DNA from 4 places in the Streptomyces sp. NPDC044044 genome. Region 1 is predicted to be linked to each of the others. Evidence: riboswitches for the same ligand, from Rfam matches in the RefSeq annotation. Region 1 holds a riboswitch; each other region holds the start of a gene.

What was found. A riboswitch is a leader RNA that binds a small molecule or an ion and turns the genes downstream of it on or off. The one in region 1 is predicted to bind cobalamin.
Region 2: linked by a shared signal. The riboswitch ahead of AC07AG_RS33870 (cobalamin biosynthesis protein) and the one ahead of metE (5-methyltetrahydropteroyltriglutamate--homocysteine S-methyltransferase) in region 1 are both predicted to bind cobalamin.
Region 3: linked by a shared signal. The riboswitch ahead of AC07AG_RS18550 (CbtB domain-containing protein) and the one ahead of metE (5-methyltetrahydropteroyltriglutamate--homocysteine S-methyltransferase) in region 1 are both predicted to bind cobalamin.
Region 4: linked by a shared signal. The riboswitch ahead of AC07AG_RS41810 (ABC transporter substrate-binding protein) and the one ahead of metE (5-methyltetrahydropteroyltriglutamate--homocysteine S-methyltransferase) in region 1 are both predicted to bind cobalamin.

Annotation. Positions count from the first base shown of each region.
Region 1 covers NZ_JBWKFG010000001.1:169,451-173,844, forward strand. The annotation lists gene metE (5-methyltetrahydropteroyltriglutamate--homocysteine S-methyltransferase) at 1-2,143, opposite strand, end outside; cobalamin riboswitch at 2,305-2,522, opposite strand; gene AC07AG_RS00780 (3-hydroxybutyryl-CoA dehydrogenase) at 2,693-3,562, opposite strand; gene aceB (malate synthase A) at 3,559-4,394, opposite strand, start outside.
Region 2 covers NZ_JBWKFG010000010.1:66,054-70,447, reverse strand. The annotation lists gene AC07AG_RS33880 (putative cobaltochelatase) at 1-175, opposite strand, end outside; gene AC07AG_RS33875 (cobyric acid synthase) at 227-1,735, opposite strand; gene AC07AG_RS33870 (cobalamin biosynthesis protein) at 1,732-2,673, opposite strand; cobalamin riboswitch at 2,779-2,912, opposite strand; gene AC07AG_RS33865 (DUF397 domain-containing protein) at 3,158-3,373, shown strand; gene AC07AG_RS33860 (hypothetical protein) at 3,611-4,156, opposite strand; gene AC07AG_RS33855 (helix-turn-helix domain-containing protein) at 4,201-4,394, opposite strand, start outside.
Region 3 covers NZ_JBWKFG010000004.1:654,610-659,003, forward strand. The annotation lists gene AC07AG_RS18540 (glycoside hydrolase family 6 protein) at 1-778, opposite strand, end outside; gene AC07AG_RS18545 (ANTAR domain-containing protein) at 940-1,695, shown strand; cobalamin riboswitch at 2,031-2,152, shown strand; gene AC07AG_RS18550 (CbtB domain-containing protein) at 2,184-2,405, shown strand; gene AC07AG_RS18555 (CbtA family protein) at 2,426-3,262, shown strand; gene AC07AG_RS18560 (class F sortase) at 3,243-3,920, opposite strand; gene AC07AG_RS18565 (hypothetical protein) at 3,936-4,394, opposite strand, start outside.
Region 4 covers NZ_JBWKFG010000017.1:90,599-94,992, forward strand. The annotation lists gene AC07AG_RS41795 (HAD family hydrolase) at 1-900, opposite strand, end outside; gene AC07AG_RS41800 (AraC family transcriptional regulator) at 1,096-1,962, shown strand; gene AC07AG_RS41805 (VOC family protein) at 1,968-2,414, shown strand; cobalamin riboswitch at 2,422-2,607, shown strand; gene AC07AG_RS41810 (ABC transporter substrate-binding protein) at 2,674-3,726, shown strand; gene AC07AG_RS41815 (FecCD family ABC transporter permease) at 3,723-4,394, shown strand, end outside.

The sequences.
Region 1 (4,394 bases):
TCGGTACGCGGGGGGAGTGGATGTCGTAGACGCCGGGACCCGCCTCGCGCGGATAGCCGTGCTCGGCCAGTTCGCGGGCCACCTGCATGTGCGAGCGGGCGGCTTCCAGGCTGATGACGTCGGCGTCGAGGTCGTCGATGGCCTGGACGATGTCGCCGAACTCCGCGTAGCACATGTGCGTGTGGATCTGCGTGTCCGGGCGTACGCCGCTGGTGGTGAGGCGGAAGGACTCCGTGGCCCAGTCCAGGTAGGCCGGGTGGTCGGCGGCGCGCAGCGGCAGCGTCTCGCGCAGCGCGGGCTCGTCGACCTGGATGACCGAAGTGCCCGCCTCCTCCAGGTCGTTGACCTCGTCGCGCAGGGCGAGCGCGACCTGGCGTGCCGTGTCGCCGAGCGGCTGGTCGTCGCGGACGAAGGACCAGGCGAGCATGGTGACGGGACCGGTGAGCATGCCCTTGACGGGGCGGTCGGTCAGGGAGTTGGCGTACGAGGTCCAGCGCACCGTCATCGGCTCGGGCCGGGAGATGTCGCCGGCCAGGACCGGCGGGCGCACATAGCGGGTGCCGTACGACTGGACCCAGCCGTGCTGCGTGGCGAGGTAGCCGGTGAGCTGCTCGGCGAAGTACTGCACCATGTCGTTGCGTTCGGGCTCGCCGTGCACCAGCACGTCGATGCCCACCTTCTCCTGGAAGGCGAGGACCTCGCGGATCTCGTTCTTGATGCGCTCCTCGTAGCCCGCCGTGTCGATACGGCCCGCGCGCAAGTCGGCGCGTGCCGTGCGCAGTTCGGTGGTCTGCGGGAACGAGCCGATGGTGGTCGTGGGCAGTTGCGGAAGACCGAGCCGGGTCCGCTGGGCCGCCGCACGCTCCGGGTAGGCGTGGGCGCGGCGGGCGTCGGCGCCGGTGATCGCGGCGACGCGGGAGCGTACGGCCGGGTCGTGGGTGAGGGCCGAGCCCGAGCGGGACGCCAGGCCGGCGCGGTTGGCGGACAGTTCGGCCGCGATGGCGCCCGTGCCCTGGGCCAGGCCGCGGGCCAGCGTGGCGATCTCGGCGGTCTTCTGGTGGGCGAAGGCCAGCCAGCGGGCGATCTGCGGGTCGATGTCCCGTTCGGCGGTGGCGTCCAGCGGGACGTGCAGCAGGGAGCAGGACGCGGAGACGTCGACCCGGTCGGCGAGGCCCAGGAGCGTGCCCAGGGTGGCGAGGGACTTCTCCAGGTCGTTGATCCAGATGTTGCGGCCGTTGACGACGCCCGCGACCAGACGCTTGCCGGGAAGACCGCCGACGGCGGCGAGGTCCTCCAGCTGGCTCGCGGCGGCCTCGGTGAAGTCCAGGGCGAGGCCCTCGACCGGAGCCTTGGCGAGCACCGGCAGCGCGTCGCCGAGCCTGCCGAAGTACGAGCCGACAAGGAGCTGAGGACGGTCGGTGAGCGCACCGAGATCGCGGTAGGCGCGGGCGGCGGCGTTGAGTTCGGCCGGGGTGCGGTCCTGGACCAGGGCGGGCTCGTCGAGCTGCACCCACTCGGCGCCCGCGGCGCGCAGGTCGGCGAGGACCTCGGCGTACACGGGCAGCAGACGGTCCAGGAGGGTGAGCGGCTCGAAATCGGCGGCCACGCCGGGCGCGGGCTTGGCGAGCAGCAGATAGGTGACCGGGCCGACAAGCACGGGGCGGGCCGCGAGGCCGAGCGCGACGGCCTCCTTCAGCTCGGCGACCTGCTTGGCGGAGTCGGCGGTGAAGACGGTGTCGGGGCCGAGCTCCGGCACGAGGTAGTGGTAGTTGGTGTCGAACCACTTGGTCATCTCGAGAGGGGCCACATCCTGCGTGCCGCGGGCCATCGCGAAATAGCCGTCGAGCGCGTCGGCGTCGACGGCCTCACGGTGCCGCTGGGGGACGGCGCCGACCATGACGCTGGTGTCCAGGACATGGTCGTAGTACGAGAAGTCGCCGGTCGGCACCTCGTGGATGCCTGCGTCGGCCAGGTGCTGCCAGGTGGACCGGCGCAGCTGCGCCGCGGTGTCCCGGAGGGCGTCGGCGGTGACGCGGCCCTTCCAGTAGCCCTCGACGGCCTTCTTCAGTTCCCGGTTGGGGCCCTGGCGGGGGTAGCCGTACACAGTGGCCTGTGCTGCCGCGGCTGCGGGCTTCGTTGTCACGGAAATCTCCTTCGCGAGATGACTCCTGAGCATCCCGGGACGGGACGCGGACGCGAAGGGGTGACGAACCGGGCGGACCGGACGCGCGCCACCGGCGCGGTGCTCCACCTGATCTGACGCCGACCCGCCCACGAGGTCACCGGGATGTCCGCACGTGAGGGGTCACGTACGGGCAACGGGCAGGTCTTCGGACTCGCGGGCACACCTGCCGAGGCAGGTTCCTACTGGCCGTCGCTTCCCGGATCCGCGCTCGGACCCAGTGCGTATGACGGCGGTCGTTCCCACTCACCGCTGCGGGGCAGTCCCGGATTCCCACCGGGTTCCCTCTTACGACGCGTCTGCCTGGCGGACAGGGCGAACCAGCTGCACAGGTCAGGCTAGAGGGTGATCGGCCTCCTGGGCAGTACTGATCACATTCCGGACCGTGAGGTGAGACACGGACCCCGCCCGTATCGGCACATGCGGGCGCGCGGAACGGATCACCAGTCCGTTCCGCGCCCCGCTCACAGCAGCCGCGGGCCCCTCAGCCCGGCGGCGGACCCGGGCCCCTCAGCCCCGGTCGTAGGTGTGGAACCCGCGGCCGCTCTTGCGGCCGAGCAGCCCCGCCTCCACCATGCGCTGGAGCAGCGGCGGCGGGGCGTACAGGGGTTCCTTGAACTCTTCGTAGAGCGATGCCGCGATGGAGGCGACCGTGTCGAGGCCGATCAGGTCCGCCAGCTTCAGCGGCCCCATAGGGTGCGCGCAGCCCAGCTCCATGCCCGCGTCCACGTCGGCGGGCGTGGCGAAGCCGGACTCGGTCATCCGGATCGCGGAGAGGAGGTAGGGGACGAGCAGCGCGTTCACGACGAAGCCCGCTCTGTCCTGGGAGCGGACGACCGTCTTGCCCAGGGTGTGCGTGGCGAAGTCCTCTACGGCGGCGACGGTCCGTGCGGCCGTGTGCAGTGAGGACACGACCTCGACCAGGGGAAGCACGGGGGCGGGGTTGAAGAAGTGCAGCCCGAGAACACGGTCGGCACGCCGGGTGGCCATCCCCAGACGCATGACCGGGATGGAGGAGGTGTTGGTGGCCAGGATCGCGTCGGGGTCCTCGACGACCTTGTCCAGGGTGGCGAAGATCTCCGTCTTCGCGGCGGTGTCCTCGACGACGGCCTCGACGACGAGCTGGCGGTCGGCCAGGTCGTCGAGGCTGCCGGTGAAGACCATGCGGGCGAGTGCGTCCTCGGCGCCGATGCGGTCCAACTTGCCTCGCTGGACAGCTCGTTCGAGCGACACGGCGACTCGCTCGGCGGCGGCGCGTGCGGCGAGTGCGTCGGCCTCGCAGACCACGGTGTCCAGGTCGGCGCGGGCGCACACCTCGGCGATCCCGGCGCCCATCTGGCCCCCGCCCACCACGCCGACCCGGCGGATGGCCGCGGTCATGACCGTCCCTCCGGGCGGCGCACGAGGTGACGGCTGTAGGCGTCCGTGGTGAAGAAGGCGGGCAACTCCCGTGCCAGGGCGGTCCGTTCGAAGAGTCCGCGGACTTCGTCGAGAGGGGCCCACGGGTACTCCGCGCCCAGGGCGGCGAGCTCGTCCCCCACCAGTTCAAGGACGGTCGCTCGATCGACGACCTGGTGGCGCAGCCACTGCCAGATCTGCACCCGGGCGATCTCGGCGGTGGCGGCGTCCTCCATGAGCCCGTACAGGGCGACGGCCCCCTGCCCGTGCAGCCATGCGGCGAAGTAGCGCAGGGCGACGGCGATGTTGGTGCGTACGCCATCGGAGGTGGGTGGCGCGCTGATGCGGCGCACGGAGAGCAGCCGGGCCGCCGTCACCTCGACGTCGTCGCGGGTGCGGTCGATCTGATGCGGGCGGGTGTCGAGCACCCCGTCGAACACCGCGCGGCAGACGGGTACAAGGGCGGGGTGGGCGACCCAGGAGCCGTCGAAGCCGTCCTCGGCCTCGCGTTCCTTGTCGAGCCGCACCGTGGCGAGGGCCGCCTGGTGGGCGTCCGGGTCCTTGCCCGGCATGTGGGCGGCCATGCCGCCGATGGCGTGGGCGCCGCGCTTGTGGCAGGTGCGTACGAGGAGTTCGGTGTACGCGCGCATGAAGGGGGCGGTCATGGTGACCTTCGCCCGGTCGGGAAGCAGGAAGTCGGTGCGGTGACCGAAGGTCTTGATGAGGCTGAACAGGTAGTCCCAGCGGCCCGCGTTGAGGCCGGAGCTGTGCTCCCGGAGCTCGTAGAGGATCTCCTCCATCTGGACGGCCGCCG
Region 2 (4,394 bases), on a different contig from region 1:
CGACGGGCACCTGCGGAAGCAGGGCGGAAAGGGCCCGCACGGCGGTGGACTTGGCGGTCCCCTTCTCCCCGCGCACGAGCACGCCGCCGACGGCGGGCGAGACGGCGTTGAGCAGCAGGGCGAGCCGCAGGTCGTCCTGCCCGACGAGAGCGGTGAACGGATAGGGGGTACTCACAAGGCCTCCATTACGTGATGCGGGGCGGGGCAGGGGACAGCGGCAGGAGGGTCATGAGGGCGCCCCCGGTGCGATGAAGGGGAGGCCGGGCGGGGCGCCGGTCTCGATCAGACGGAACAGGGCGTCCGTGTCCGCGTGTTCCTCGATGAGGTCACCGAGCAGGTCGAGCTGCTCCTCGCGCAGCGCGCCGAAGCTGGTGTCGGGCGCGGGCACGAAGCGGCGCCCCGCGGCCCGCGCGACCTCGGTGAGGAAGCGCCGCCGGAACGCGTCGCTCTCCAGCGACCCGTGCCAGTGCGTGCCCCACACCTCACCGACGCGGCAGCCGTCCAGGAAGGGCTCTCCGCCGAGGACTTGGGCGACGCCGTGATGGATCTCGTACCCCTCGACGGGTTCGCCGAGCGCCTCGCCGACCGGCCGCGCGAGGGTCTTCTCCCGCTCGAAGCGCACGCGCACGGGCAGCAGGCCGAGCCCGTCCACGGCTCCGGCCCGCGACTCGACGTCGTCCTCGATGTGCTCGCCGAGGACCTGGAAGCCGCCGCAGATCCCGAGCACGGGACGCCCCTCGGCGGCGCGCCGCGCGATGGCGTCCGCGAGGCCGCGCTCGCGCAGCCACTGAAGGGCGCGGACCGTCCCGCGCGTCCCCGGCACGACCACCAGATCGGCGTCGACGAGCTCGTCGGCCCGGTCCACGAACCGCACGACGACGCCGGGTTCGGCGGCCAGCGCGTCCACGTCCGTGAAGTTCGACATCAGCGGGACCGCACAGACGGCGACCCGCAGCACGTCCTCACCGACCGGGGGAGCGACGACGGACTCCCTGACGGCACCCCGCAGGGACACCCGCAGCCCGTCCTCCTCGTCGATGCCGAGGCCGTGCTGGAACGGCAGCACACCGAACGTACGCCGCCCGGTGAGTCCGAGAAGCATGTCGAGCCCGGGTTCGAGCAGCGAGACGTCGCCCCGGAACTTGTTGACGAGATACCCGGCGACCAACTCCTGGTCCTGGGCGCCGAGCAGCGCGGTCGTCCCGAAGAAGGAGGCGAAGACGCCACCGCGGTCGATGTCCCCCACCACGACCACGGGGAAGCGGGCGGCCCGCGCGATCCCCATGTTCACGATGTCCGTACGCCGCAGATTGATCTCGGCGGGGCTGCCCGCGCCTTCACAGATCACGGCGTCATAGCTGCCCCGAAGTTCCTCCAGGCATCCCACGACGGTGGACAGCAGCGCTTCCTGCCGCCCGCCGTGGTAGCCGCGCGCGGTCATCTCGCCCACGGGCTTGCCCATCAGGACGACCTGGCTGCTGCGGTCGCTGCCCGGCTTGAGCAGCACGGGGTTCATCAGCGCGCTCGGCTCGACCCGGGCGGCCTGCGCCTGCATGGCCTGGGCACGCCCGATCTCGGCACCCTCGCGCGTGACGAAGGAGTTGAGGGACATGTTCTGCGCCTTGAAGGGTGCGACGGACACCCCCTTGCGGGCCAGCCACCGGCAGATCCCGGCGGTGACGACGCTCTTCCCCGCATCCGACGTGGTCCCGGCGACGAGCAGTCCACCACTCATGAGGCCCTGCCTTTCCGTATCGTGCTCACGGCCGCGGCGACCCCCAGGGTCAGCAGCCCCACCCGCCGCGACAGCTTCACGGCCCGCTCGATGTCGGCGATTTCGACGCCCCGCCCCTCCCCGTTCAGGACGGGCCGGTGCTCGACACGCCCCGCGTACGAGAGAGTCCCCCCGAGCCGTACGCCCAACGCCCCGGCGAAGGCGGCCTCCACGGGCCCCGCGTTGGGGCTCGGGTGCTTGGCGGCATCGTCACGCCAGGCCCGCAGCGCACCGCGCGGCGAGTCCCCGGCGGCAGCCGCGAGCACGGCGGTGAGCCGGGCACCCGGCCATCCCAGTACGTCGTCAAGGCGGGCGGAAGCCCATCCGTAGCGCCGGTACTGCGCGGACTTGTGCCCGACCATGGCGTCGAGCGTGTTCACGGCCCGGAAGCCGACAAGCCCCGGGACCCCGCCAAGAGCCCCCCACACCAAGGCCCCCACCACCGCGTCGGAGGTGTTCTCGGCGACGGACTCGACCACGGCACGCGCGATGCCGTCGGCATCCAGCGCCTGCGGATCTCGCCCGCACAGATGCGGCAGCCGCTCCCGCGCCACCTCGACGTCCCCGGCGGCGAGCGCCCCGCCGATGGCCCGCGCCTCACGCCCGAGGGAGGTGCCGCCGACCACGGCCCAGGTGGTGGCGGCGGTCAGCGCGACGGAGGCGGCGCGGGAATCACGTACGAGAGAGGAGACCAGGGCGGCGGCACCGGCCGCACCCCCGGCGCACACCACGGCGTGCAGGGCGCCCCACCCGCGGTGGTCACGCCACAGCACACGCTCGACGACGCCGGCGGCCCGCCCGAACGCGGCGACCGGGTGCCCGCGACGAGGATCGCCGAGGAACAGATCACCGAGGAGGCCGGCGGCGGCGCCGTACGCGAAGTCGCGATCGGCACGCACGGGTTCAGCCGGCCGGTACGTGGAGGGGAACAGACAGGGGCACAGGAACCGGCAACGGGCGGCCGCGCATGGCGATATGTCCTCACTCAGGGTGTCCGCGCCCTGGTTCGACGTGACCGGCGGGGAGAGTTCCTGGCTTCCGAGGAGTCCGCTCCTCGATGACAGTGGCGGGACCGCGCCGGATTCGCACCGGCTTCCTCTCCTGCCGCCGTAATGGCTCCGGCAGTCCACCACGCCCGCGAACGCCCGTCAACTTGCCGTTGACCTGGGACGGGAGAGTGTGCCGAGGCACACATGAGGCCGGTTTTTCCCTAGGCCTGGAAATTGAACTTTCCTAGACTGGAACGCGACAACCGGAGAGCGGTCCACGAGTGATTTGGTCCGGGTCGTTACGTGGTGTGGTGGTTCTCGGCGGACCTGTCGGCCCTCCGAGATCACGGCGCTATCGTGCGGGACGCCGGTTCTCCGGTAGGGGGAGGTCGGCGTGGCCAATGAGAAGTCGTCGGGACGGCTGTGGCGCAGGAGCAGCTTCAGCGGGTACTCCGGAGACTGCGTCGAAGTCGCCTTCGTGCGGGAGACGGTGTTCGTCCGTGATGCGCAGAACCCCTCGGGGCCGTGCGTCGTCTTCTCCGGTGAGCACTGGCAGGCGTTCCTGAACGCTCTTGTCGGCGACGGGGGAGAGGGAGGGGGGACAGGATGACCGAGCATCATCTCGCCGAAGTGCGGCACCTGGTGAGAGGCGGGCACGGGGGGAAGCGCGGGACATCGGGGACCGTCGTGGTCGTGGCGGGGTGCGTGCTGCTCGGCGCGGCTGCCGCCCTCGTCGGTGCGGCGGCTTCTCTCCTGGTCGAGGGCACGGCCGCCCGGCTGGCCGTCTGGGCCTTCGCGGCCATGGCGGCCGCTGTGTCCATGGGGCTCTGGTGGGGCTCGGCGGAGTTCAGGCAGGATCATCGGCCTCGGCCCTGGGCTCGGGCCGCTGGGCGGGAACCACAGCACGGCGGTCGTCGCTGAGCGTGGGCGTCGCCCCTGCCTGCGAGATCAGCTGGGTGAGCTGGCGGCTCAGCGCGACCACGGGCGCCGAGAAGACGGCGATCACCGGGCCGACCGTCCAGAAGCCCGTCATGCCGACGCTGCTCAGGACGACGAGCACTCCGGTGAGCGTCAGGACCAGAACGAGTATGCAGCCGGTGCAGTAGACGATCCTCGTCGTGAACGTCCGGAGACTGTCGTCCGTGCGATGGCGGTCCAGCGTGTCCATCCGGTCCGTGCGGCCCTGGTCGGCCATCGCCTCGCGGACGAGCTGGTTGTAGGTGGGGCCGTCGGCCGGTGTCGGTCCGGGAGAGGTGTCGACGGTGGCATCGGAGGCCGGGCCGGTGGAGGCCCCACCGCCACCTTGCGCACCACCCGAACCACCGCTTCGCCACGGCGCCTGCCCGATGGCCGTGAGGACCCCGTGCCACCACTCTCGCAACGCGGCTGGCATGTTGAGGCCTCCTCGCTCCTCACGGACTCCTTGGGCCCGAGAGGTCAGCTGCTGTCAATGCCGTCCCTGACCTGACGGATCAGGTCGAGGGCCTTCTCTCCGTCGTGCGCGGTCTCGCGGAGGGACTCGAAGCACTCCTGGTGACGCACGATCAGCTCGTGGTCGTCACGGATCGACTGGTTTCCCTGTGCTTCGAGGTAGAGCAGGTCCTCGTCGTCCAGGAAGCCGAGCAGGATGA
Region 3 (4,394 bases), on a different contig from region 1:
TCGCCGACAGCTTCTTGCCGAACTCCGTGCTGGCCTCGGTCGTCTGGAAGTTCGAGACGTTCACCGAGAAGCCGTCGGCCTGCTCGACGCCCGACCACTTCAGGGGCTCCCAGAGCGAGTCGGGGTTCTTCCAGCCCGCGTTGCCCGCGTCCAGGTACACCTTGGTGTTCTTCAGGGACTTGAGCTTCTCGATGGCGCCCTTGAGGAGGTCGTACCGCTCCTCGTGAAACTCCTCCGGCGTGCAGTTGTCGACCATGTGGAGCACCGCGTCCGGCTCCAGGATGACCGTGGCGTTGCGGTCACCGATGCCCTTCGCCACCTGGTCGATGAAGGTGCGGTAGGCGTTGCCGTCGGCCGCGCCGCCGCCCGAGTACTGGCCGCAGTCGCGGTGCGGGATGTTGTAGAGGACCAACAGGGCGTCCCGGTCGGCCTTCTGCGCGGCCTCGGTGAAGCCGCGCGCCTGGTCCTCCGCGTTCTCCGGGATGATCCACTCCGCGACGGGCTGTTCGGCGATCTTGCGGATCAGCTCGGCGTCGTCCTTCTTGCCGTCCTTCTCGTACGTGGCGACCTGCTTGGCCGCGTTCCCGTCCGGGTTGACCCAGTACGGGTCGGTGCCCTTCGGCTGTTGCTCGACCGGGTTCCCCGACGACTCCTCGTTGCCCGAACCGTCATCGGAGGAGCACCCCGACAGCAGCAGCGCAGCCCCCGCAAACGCCGCCACAGCCTTCACCCCCCGGGCCGCGATCCGATGACCGCGGCCGTGGCCTTTGTGGTACATCCACTCCCCCTTGGGTGCACTGTCCGATTCTCAATCCTGACATACGCACTCCCGGCTCACGAGGCCCGCCCGTCCGCTGCGGAGAGCTGTTGGATACCTGTTACAGCCCCGCGCCCGGGGGTAGGCGCAGTGCGCGGGGTGGCGCTCATGGGGAGGAGATCATGCGGGATCACGCCTCTGAACTACGGCTGGCCGAAGTCCTGGTGGAGACCACCAACACGCTGGACGACGACTTCGACCCGGAGCGCTACCTGAGCCGGGTGGCAGGACACTGCGTGGAGCTGCTCGACGCCACCGCCGCCGGAGTCATCTTCGACGGCAACGGCACGCCGGGGGTGGCCGCCGGAGGGCATCCCCGGGACCTGGCGCTCGACCTGCTCGGGGCCCAACAGGGCGGTGGGCCCTGCGTGGAGAGCCTCGGCACGGGCGTCGCGGTGCCGCCCGTGCGGCTCACGGCGGACGAACCCGCCGACCGCTGGCCGGAGTTCACGGCGCTGGCCCGCCGCCGCGGCATCGGGATGACCTACGCGGTTCCGCTGCGGCAGCGCGAGACGCTGCTCGGCGCGCTGAACATCTTCGTGCCGGAGAACCCCCGGACCCGCCACGCCGAGGGGGAGTTGCGTCTGGCGCAGGCGATCGCCGACGCCGCCGCGGTCGGTCTGCACAATCACCGCGCCTACACGGCGTACCGGGTCCTCGCCACACAGCTCCAGGGCGCCCTGACCAGCCGTATACGCATTGAACAGGCCAAGGGCATACTCGCCGAACGCTGGCACACGGGCGTCGACGAGGCCTTCGACGCCCTGCGGCGGTACGCGCGCAGAGAACGGCTGGTCATGGAGGTGGTGGCCACCGAGGTGATCAAGGGATCGCTCGACGACACCGCGCTGCGCGGCAGTTGGTCCGAACCTTCCTGACGGCCGTCCCGAGAACCAACATCACCTGCGATGATCACAGAGAGGAAGCGGATCACGACTTGGCGTCAATCCACCCCTAGGCTGCAGCGCTCATCCGTTCTAGAGTCGTCACAACGGCCCAAGCCCCCGGCCTGATCGTCCATCCCGCACATGCGGGGTTGGCCACCGAACCTCCCGCGCCGGCGCCGGGTTACTCCCGCAGCTCGTGCGCGCGCGGTCGAGGACCAGCCCGGTCGACGGCTCCGGGGGGAGCGGGCCGCCGACCGGGCCGGGTTGTCCTGATACAGGTTCCATTGACAGCATCCATGACCAACTGGGACTCTCCGGGCGACAAGTCCATACATCGAGGCGATGGTTGACAGGAACCCGGTGCGATTCCGGGGCGGGCCCGCCACTGTGACCGGACGCCCGCCTGGCGTGCGGAAGTCAGGAACTGAGCCGTCGTACTCCTGCTTCGGGGCGTGGAAACCCCAGAGGAGGCCTTCGACATGTCACTGCACACCGCGGCATCGGGCACCGAGAGCACGGCGGTCCAGGCCGCCACGGTCCACACCCGCGACTGGCTCATCGCATCGGCCGCGGTCCTCATCGCGCTGATCGCGCTCTACGCGGTCTTCTTCGACAACGGCTCGCTGATCTCCGCGACCGGCAGCTACCTCCACGAGTTCGCCCACGACGGCAGGCACCTCTTCGGTGCCCCGTGCCACTGACCGGGGACGGACACGGCGCCATGCCAACCCCTGCGTCCTCTCCCCCGTCCTCATCCGTCCTGCCCCTGCTCGGCCGGGGTCTGGTGGCGGGAGGCGCGGCGGGCCTCGCGGCCGGTCTCTTCTCCCTGCTCCTCGCCGAGCCGCTGATGGACCGGGCGATCCGCGCCGAGGAGAAGCGCGCGGCGGCCGAGGAACACGCGCACGGCGCCGCTCAGGCCGCACAGCACCACGAGGAGCTGTTCACGCGCTCCACCCAGCACGCGGGGCTCGTGCTCTCCGCGGTCGTCGCCGGTCTGGCCATCGGCGTCCTCTTCGCCGTTGCGTACGCCCTGGTGCACCGCCGCGACCCGCACGCGGCCCCGTGGCCGCGGGCCCTCGCCTTCGCGGGAGCCGCGTTCCTCGCCGTCTCCCTGCTGCCCGGTCTGCGCTACCCGGCGAACCCGCCGGGCGTCGGCGACTCGGGCACGGTCGGCGAGCGCCAGGCGCTGTGGCTGGCCTCCCTCGCGATCGGCGTCCTCGGCATGTTCCTGGCCCGGCAGGTGTACGTACGCCTGGCGGCCAGATCCGTACCGGTGCGGCAGATCGCGGCGGCCCTCACGACGGTCGCCGTCCTCGCCGCGCTCTTCCTGCTCCCGGACAACCCCGACCCGGTCCCGGTGGACGCGACGCTCCTGTGGGACTTCCGCGTCCTCTCGGTCGCCTCGCACGCCCTGTTGTGGGCCGTGTTCGCGGCCGTCTTCGGAGGCCTTGGCCTGCGGGCCGTCCGGGAAGGGGCCGCCAGGGGTGCCACCGTGGGCGCGAGCGCGGCGGGAGTGCCCTCGCGCCCCGGCGCCACCCCTACGGCCCCACCCCGGTGAGGTAGGCGGACACCACCACGTTCGCGGAGTACGTCTTGCTCGCCCGGTCGAACGTGCCGCCGCACGTGATCAGGCGGAGTTCGGCGCGGCCCTCCTCGTGGGGGCCGTACGCCTTCTTCGCGTCGAAGCGGTCCCGGCTGAGGACCTGGACGTCGTCCACGGTGAACTCCGCGACCGAGCCGTCGTCGCGGGCCACCCGGATCTTCTCGCCCGGCCGCATGGCGCTGAGGTCGTAGAAGACCGCGGGGCGCGTCTCGGTGTCGACGTGGCCCACGAACAGGGAGGTGCCCGCGGCGCCGGGGCGCGTGCCGCCGCCGTACCAGCCGACGGAGCCCGCCTCCTCGAACGGCGGCGGATCGATGGCGCCGTCCTGGTCGAGCCCGCGGACGACCACGGGTGCCCGCACCTTCAGCGAGGGGACATCCACGCGCTGCGGCCTGGCGGCGCCCAACGGCTTGTGCGCGTCCGGGAGTTCGACACCGAACGGCCGGCCCACCGCGGCGACGTCACCGGTCGTGGGCTCCGAGACACCGCCGCGTACGTCGGTGATCTCGCTGCCCCACAGCCAGAGCCCCACGAGCAGCAGCGCCCAGGCGACCCCGGTGAGGAATCGCCCGTGCCCGGCCGGCTGCCCCGCCGGCTTCTCATGGCCCGACACGTCGGCCGCCACCCGTCACTCGGAGCGACGCCGGCGGACGGTGCGGAACGCCACGGCCACGGCCGCCACCCCGGCGAGCACCAGGCCGATGACCGCGTGCCGGGTGCCGGGCCCCGCCTCCTGGGCGTGCGCGGCAAGCTGCGCGGTGCCGCCGCCGCCCGCGCGGACCGGCGAGACGGGCTCCTGCTGGTGCCGGCCGACCTGCACGGTGCCCACGCCCTGGTGGGGGTGGCCGTCGCAGATGACGGTCACGTCGTACGAACCCTCGACGCCGTCCCGGATCGTGGCGGAGCCGTTCAGCGAGTACTTGTCGCCGTCCCTGCCGGTGAGCTTCGCGTCCCCCGTGAACGCGCCGGACCCGGCGGACCCGGTCGTCCCGTCACAGCCCGAGACGCTGATCTCCACCTTGGCCCCGGGGTCCGCGCTGGACGGGGTGACCGTGGCATGCACTTTGCCCTCGTCATGGGCGAGCGC
Region 4 (4,394 bases), on a different contig from region 1:
GTACGTGTTGATGGCCGCGGGCTTGCCCTGGAACCAGGTCATCGGCGCCCACAGGTTCGGCGTCAGCTCACGCACCGCGAGCTTCTTCTCGTCGAAGCGGCCCTCCGCGATCTCCTTGCGGGAGCTGGTGACCTCGCCGGTCTTGCGGTCCTTGAGCTGCAGGCCGACGCCGATGACGTTCTCGGGCTTCACGTCGTAGCCGTACTTGGGGTCGGACAGGACCATCCGGACCAGGTCCTCGCTGGCCGCGCTGACGACGTAGACCTCGATGCCGTGCGCCCGCAGCGACTTGTAGAGCTCCTGCATGCCGGTGAAGAACTCGGGGGTCTTGACCTCGGTCTTCGTCAGCTTCCCGTCCTCGTAGTACTCGGCCGGGATGGGCTTGTCGTGGGCCAGGAGCTCGTCGACGTACCCCTTGAGCTGCTTCAGCGTGAAACCGGAGAAGATCTGCGCGGCCCACGGGTAGCAGACCTGGTCGTCGACCTCGCAGAGCCGGTTGTAGTAGCTGTAGAGGCTCTCCTTGTGCTTCGCCGTGTCCTTGAAGGGAATGATCTTCAGCGACGGGTCCATCGACTTGCGGGTCAGCACCCCCTTCATCTCCAGGAAGGGCAGGAGGGACTCCTCCAGGTCGTTGCGGTAGGTCGTGTTGTCCGCGTCGAAGACGGCGTACGCGCCCTTGTCCTCGTTCTTCGCGATGACCTTGCCCAGCTTCTTCGCGACCGGCTCGGGCCAGTGCGCCAGCTCGGTCGCGGTCTTCGCCGAGGATTTCGCGGTCCTGGCGGAGGCGTCCGCCGCCGTGGCGTCCGTGCCGGGCCACAGCGCCGTCCCCGCGAGGACGGCCGCGGTGAGCGCGCCCGCCGTGCCGAGTACGGCCAGCTTGCCCATTGCCTTTACTGCCATGATTTCGTGCCCCCTGAGAGCGGTCTGCGCCCCGTCCGGAGCGGCGGGTCATCGTATGAGGTCGGGCGGCGGATTCCCATGATCGACATCACCGGACGCGGCGGGCATGGGACGCGCGCCCGCGGGTAGTCGCATCGGACGCCCGTCAGGCGTACGGGCCTGCTCCCGAGTCGCGCCCATCGCATACTGGAAGGCATGGAGACCGCCTCCCGGGAGTTCGTGCGGGCCGCTCCGCGGCTCGACGGCATGGTGGTGTCCGCCGTCGGCTACCGCACGGCGGGGGAGCACCCCGGATTCCACCGCGGCCTGCCGTCCCCGTATCTGACGCTGATCTTCTCCCTGGACGGCCCCGTCGTGACCGGCGAGAGCCCCGAGCAGGCGGGCGGCCCCGACGCGTCCCGCACCGACATCGTCGTCGGCGGCCTGCACCAGTCCCCGGCGTACGTGGTGCGGCCCGAGCACGAGGCGGGCATCCAGCTCGCCGTGCACCCGCTCGCCGCCCGCGCACTGTTCGGCGTACCGGCGGCGGAACTGGCCGACGACCTGGTGACGTCCGGCGCCGACGTGATGGGGCGCCGCGCCGCCGACGTACGGGAGCTGCTGTGCGAGCAGGGCGGCTGGGAGGAGCGATTCGCCTCCCTGTCCGCCTACTTGAGGCAGCGCGTGGCCGCACAGGACACCGCAGGATCCGTACGCCCCGAGGTCGCGGAGGCCTGGGCCTGGCTGGCCCGGCACCAGGGCGTGGGCACCCTGCGCGGTCTGTCCCGGCATGTCGCGCTCAGCGAACGCCGCCTCACCACGCTCTTTCGCGCGGAGACGGGCCTGAGCCCCAAGCAGGCGGGCCGCCTGATGCGCTTCCAGCGCGCACGCGGCGCCGTCGCACGCTCCGTGGCCGCTGGAGCCGCCCCCGATCTGGCCCGCGTCGCCGCCGACTGCGGCTATTACGACCACTCCCACCTGGTGCGGGACTTCCGGCAGTACACCGGGGTGAGCCCCAGCGGCTGGCTGGCCGAAGAGTGCCGGAATATCCAAGCCGGGAGCTATGGCGTGGGCGAAGAGTAGGACCCATGAACACCACCGAGAAGCAGCAGCCCCCGTCCACCTCCGCCGGGCGCGCCCCCGCCGTCTGGCCCACGCTCCAGGCCCACGACGCCCCCGCCCTGATCGACTTCCTGGTCGGCACGGTCGGCTTCCTGCGCACCGCCGTCTACGAGGACGGCGACCGCGTGGCCCACGCCGAGCTCGACTGGCCCGAGGGCGGTGCGATCATGCTCGGCTCGTACGACGAGAAGTCCGAGGCCTGGTGCCTGAAGCCGGGCACCTTCGGCGCGTACGTCGTCACCGACCGCGTGGACGACCTCTACCAGCGGCTCAGCGCCGCGGGCGTCGAGATCATCCGTGAGATCGAGGACCAGCCGTACGGCAGCAGGGAGTTCGCGATCGCCGACCCCGAGGGCAACAAGTGGTCCTTCGGCACGTACCGCGGGGCGCCGAGGCCCGACAAATCGGCCTGACCTCGCGTGATAGCTTGCGGACGCCAGTCAACCCACACCAGGGCCAGGGAATCCGGTGCGAATCCGGAACTGACGCGCAGCGGTGAGGGGGAACGGGCGGGGCCACGGCCACTGGGCGTCCACGGACGCCTGGGAAGGCGCCCCGCCCGGCCGATCCCCGAGTCCGAAGACCTGCTGGCACCTTCGCCCGCGCACCGAGCGGCGGAGGTGACGAAGCAGGCCAGGCTCCGCGTATGAGCCGTGAGACTCAAGGGATCGTGTGTCCTCCACAGCCCGTCGTGTACGTATATCCGGCATTCTCGCCGCAGCCCTGACCGTCACCCTGAGCGCCTGCGGCTCGTCGGGCGGCTCATCGGGCCCCTCGGGAAAGAAGGCCGAGGGGTACCCGGTCACCCTCACCTCCTGCGGCAAGAAGGCGGAGATCAAGGCCCCGCCGCGGCGGGCGGTCTCCCTCGACCAGGGCTCCACCGAGATCCTGCTCTCACTCGGCCTCGCCGACCGCATGGCCGGCACCGGCACCTGGACGGACCCGGTCCTCAAGGGCCTGGAGAAGGACAACGCCAAGGTCGAGCGGCTCGCCGACAGCTACCCCTCCTTCGAGAAGGTCCTCGCCGAGGAACCGGACTTCGTCACCGCGTCCTTCCTGGCGACGGTCAGCAAGGGCGGCGTCGCCGACCGCGCCAAGTTCGCCGAACTCGGCGTACCCGCCTATGTCTCGCCCTCCGACTGCGCGGGCAAGGACAACAGCGGCGACGGCGACGGCCGCCGCGACAAGACGCTGACCATGGACACCGTGTACGGCGAGATACGCGACCTGGCCAAGGCCTTCGGCGTCGAGAAGCGCGGCGAACGCCTGATCACGGAGCTCAAGGGCCGGGTGGCGAAGGCCACGAAGACCGTCAAGAAGGCTGACGCGTCCGGCACGTCGCTCCTCTACTGGTTCGCCAACTCCGACGCCCCCTACATGGCGGGCTGCTGCGGTGCGCCGGGCATCATCACCCGCGAACTGGGCGTGAAGAACGTCTTCGACGACACCCGCGAGGAGTGGCCCCAGATCAACTGGGAGACGGTGGCCGACCGCGACCCGGACGTCCTGGTCATCGGCGACCTCACACGCAAGTCGCAGACGGCCGAGAGCGCGAAGAAGAAGATCGAGTTCCTGGAGTCCAACCCGGTCACCAAGAACCTGACCGCCGTGAAGAAGAAGCGGTACGTGCTCCTGAGCGGCCAGGCCATGAACCCGACGATCCGCACGGTGGACGGCGTGGAGCAAGTCGCCGACGCCTTGCGCGAGTTCGGGCTCGCCAAGTGACGCGAGCCCTCACGGGCGGCATACGGCAGACCCTGCTCTGGACGGTGGGCGTCGCCGTCCTCGCCCTGTCCGTGGCGGTGGCCGTCACCATCGGCCCCGCGGACATCTCCGTACCGGACGTGTGGTCGGCGGTGGCGGCGCACCTCGGCTGGGGAGAGGCCACGCTCACGCCCATCCGGGACGGCATCGTCTGGAACCTGCGCATGCCGCGCACGCTCCTCGCGGCGGTCTGCGGCGCGGGCCTCGCGGTCTGCGGAACGGTCCTCCAGTCCCTGCTGCGCAACCCGCTCGCCGACCCCTTCGTGCTCGGTGTCTCCTCGGGGGCCTCCACGGGCGCGGTCGTGATCGTCGTCCTGGGGGTCGGCGGGGGAGTGGTGTCGGTCTCGGCGGGCGCCTTCGTGGGAGCCGTCCTCTCCTTCGCCCTGGTCCTGCTGCTCAGCCACACCCTGGGCGGGAGCGTCGACCGCGTGGTCCTTTCCGGGGTGGCGGCGATGCAGCTCTTCTCCGCGCTCACCTCGTTCGTGATCCTCACGGCGGGCGACGCGGAGACTACGCGGGGTGTCCTGTTCTGGCTGCTCGGCTCGTTGAGCGGGGTGGGCTGGACGGACGTGTGGATGTGCGGGGCGGTGCTCTTCGTGGCCCTCGCGATCTGCCTGGCGCACGCCCGC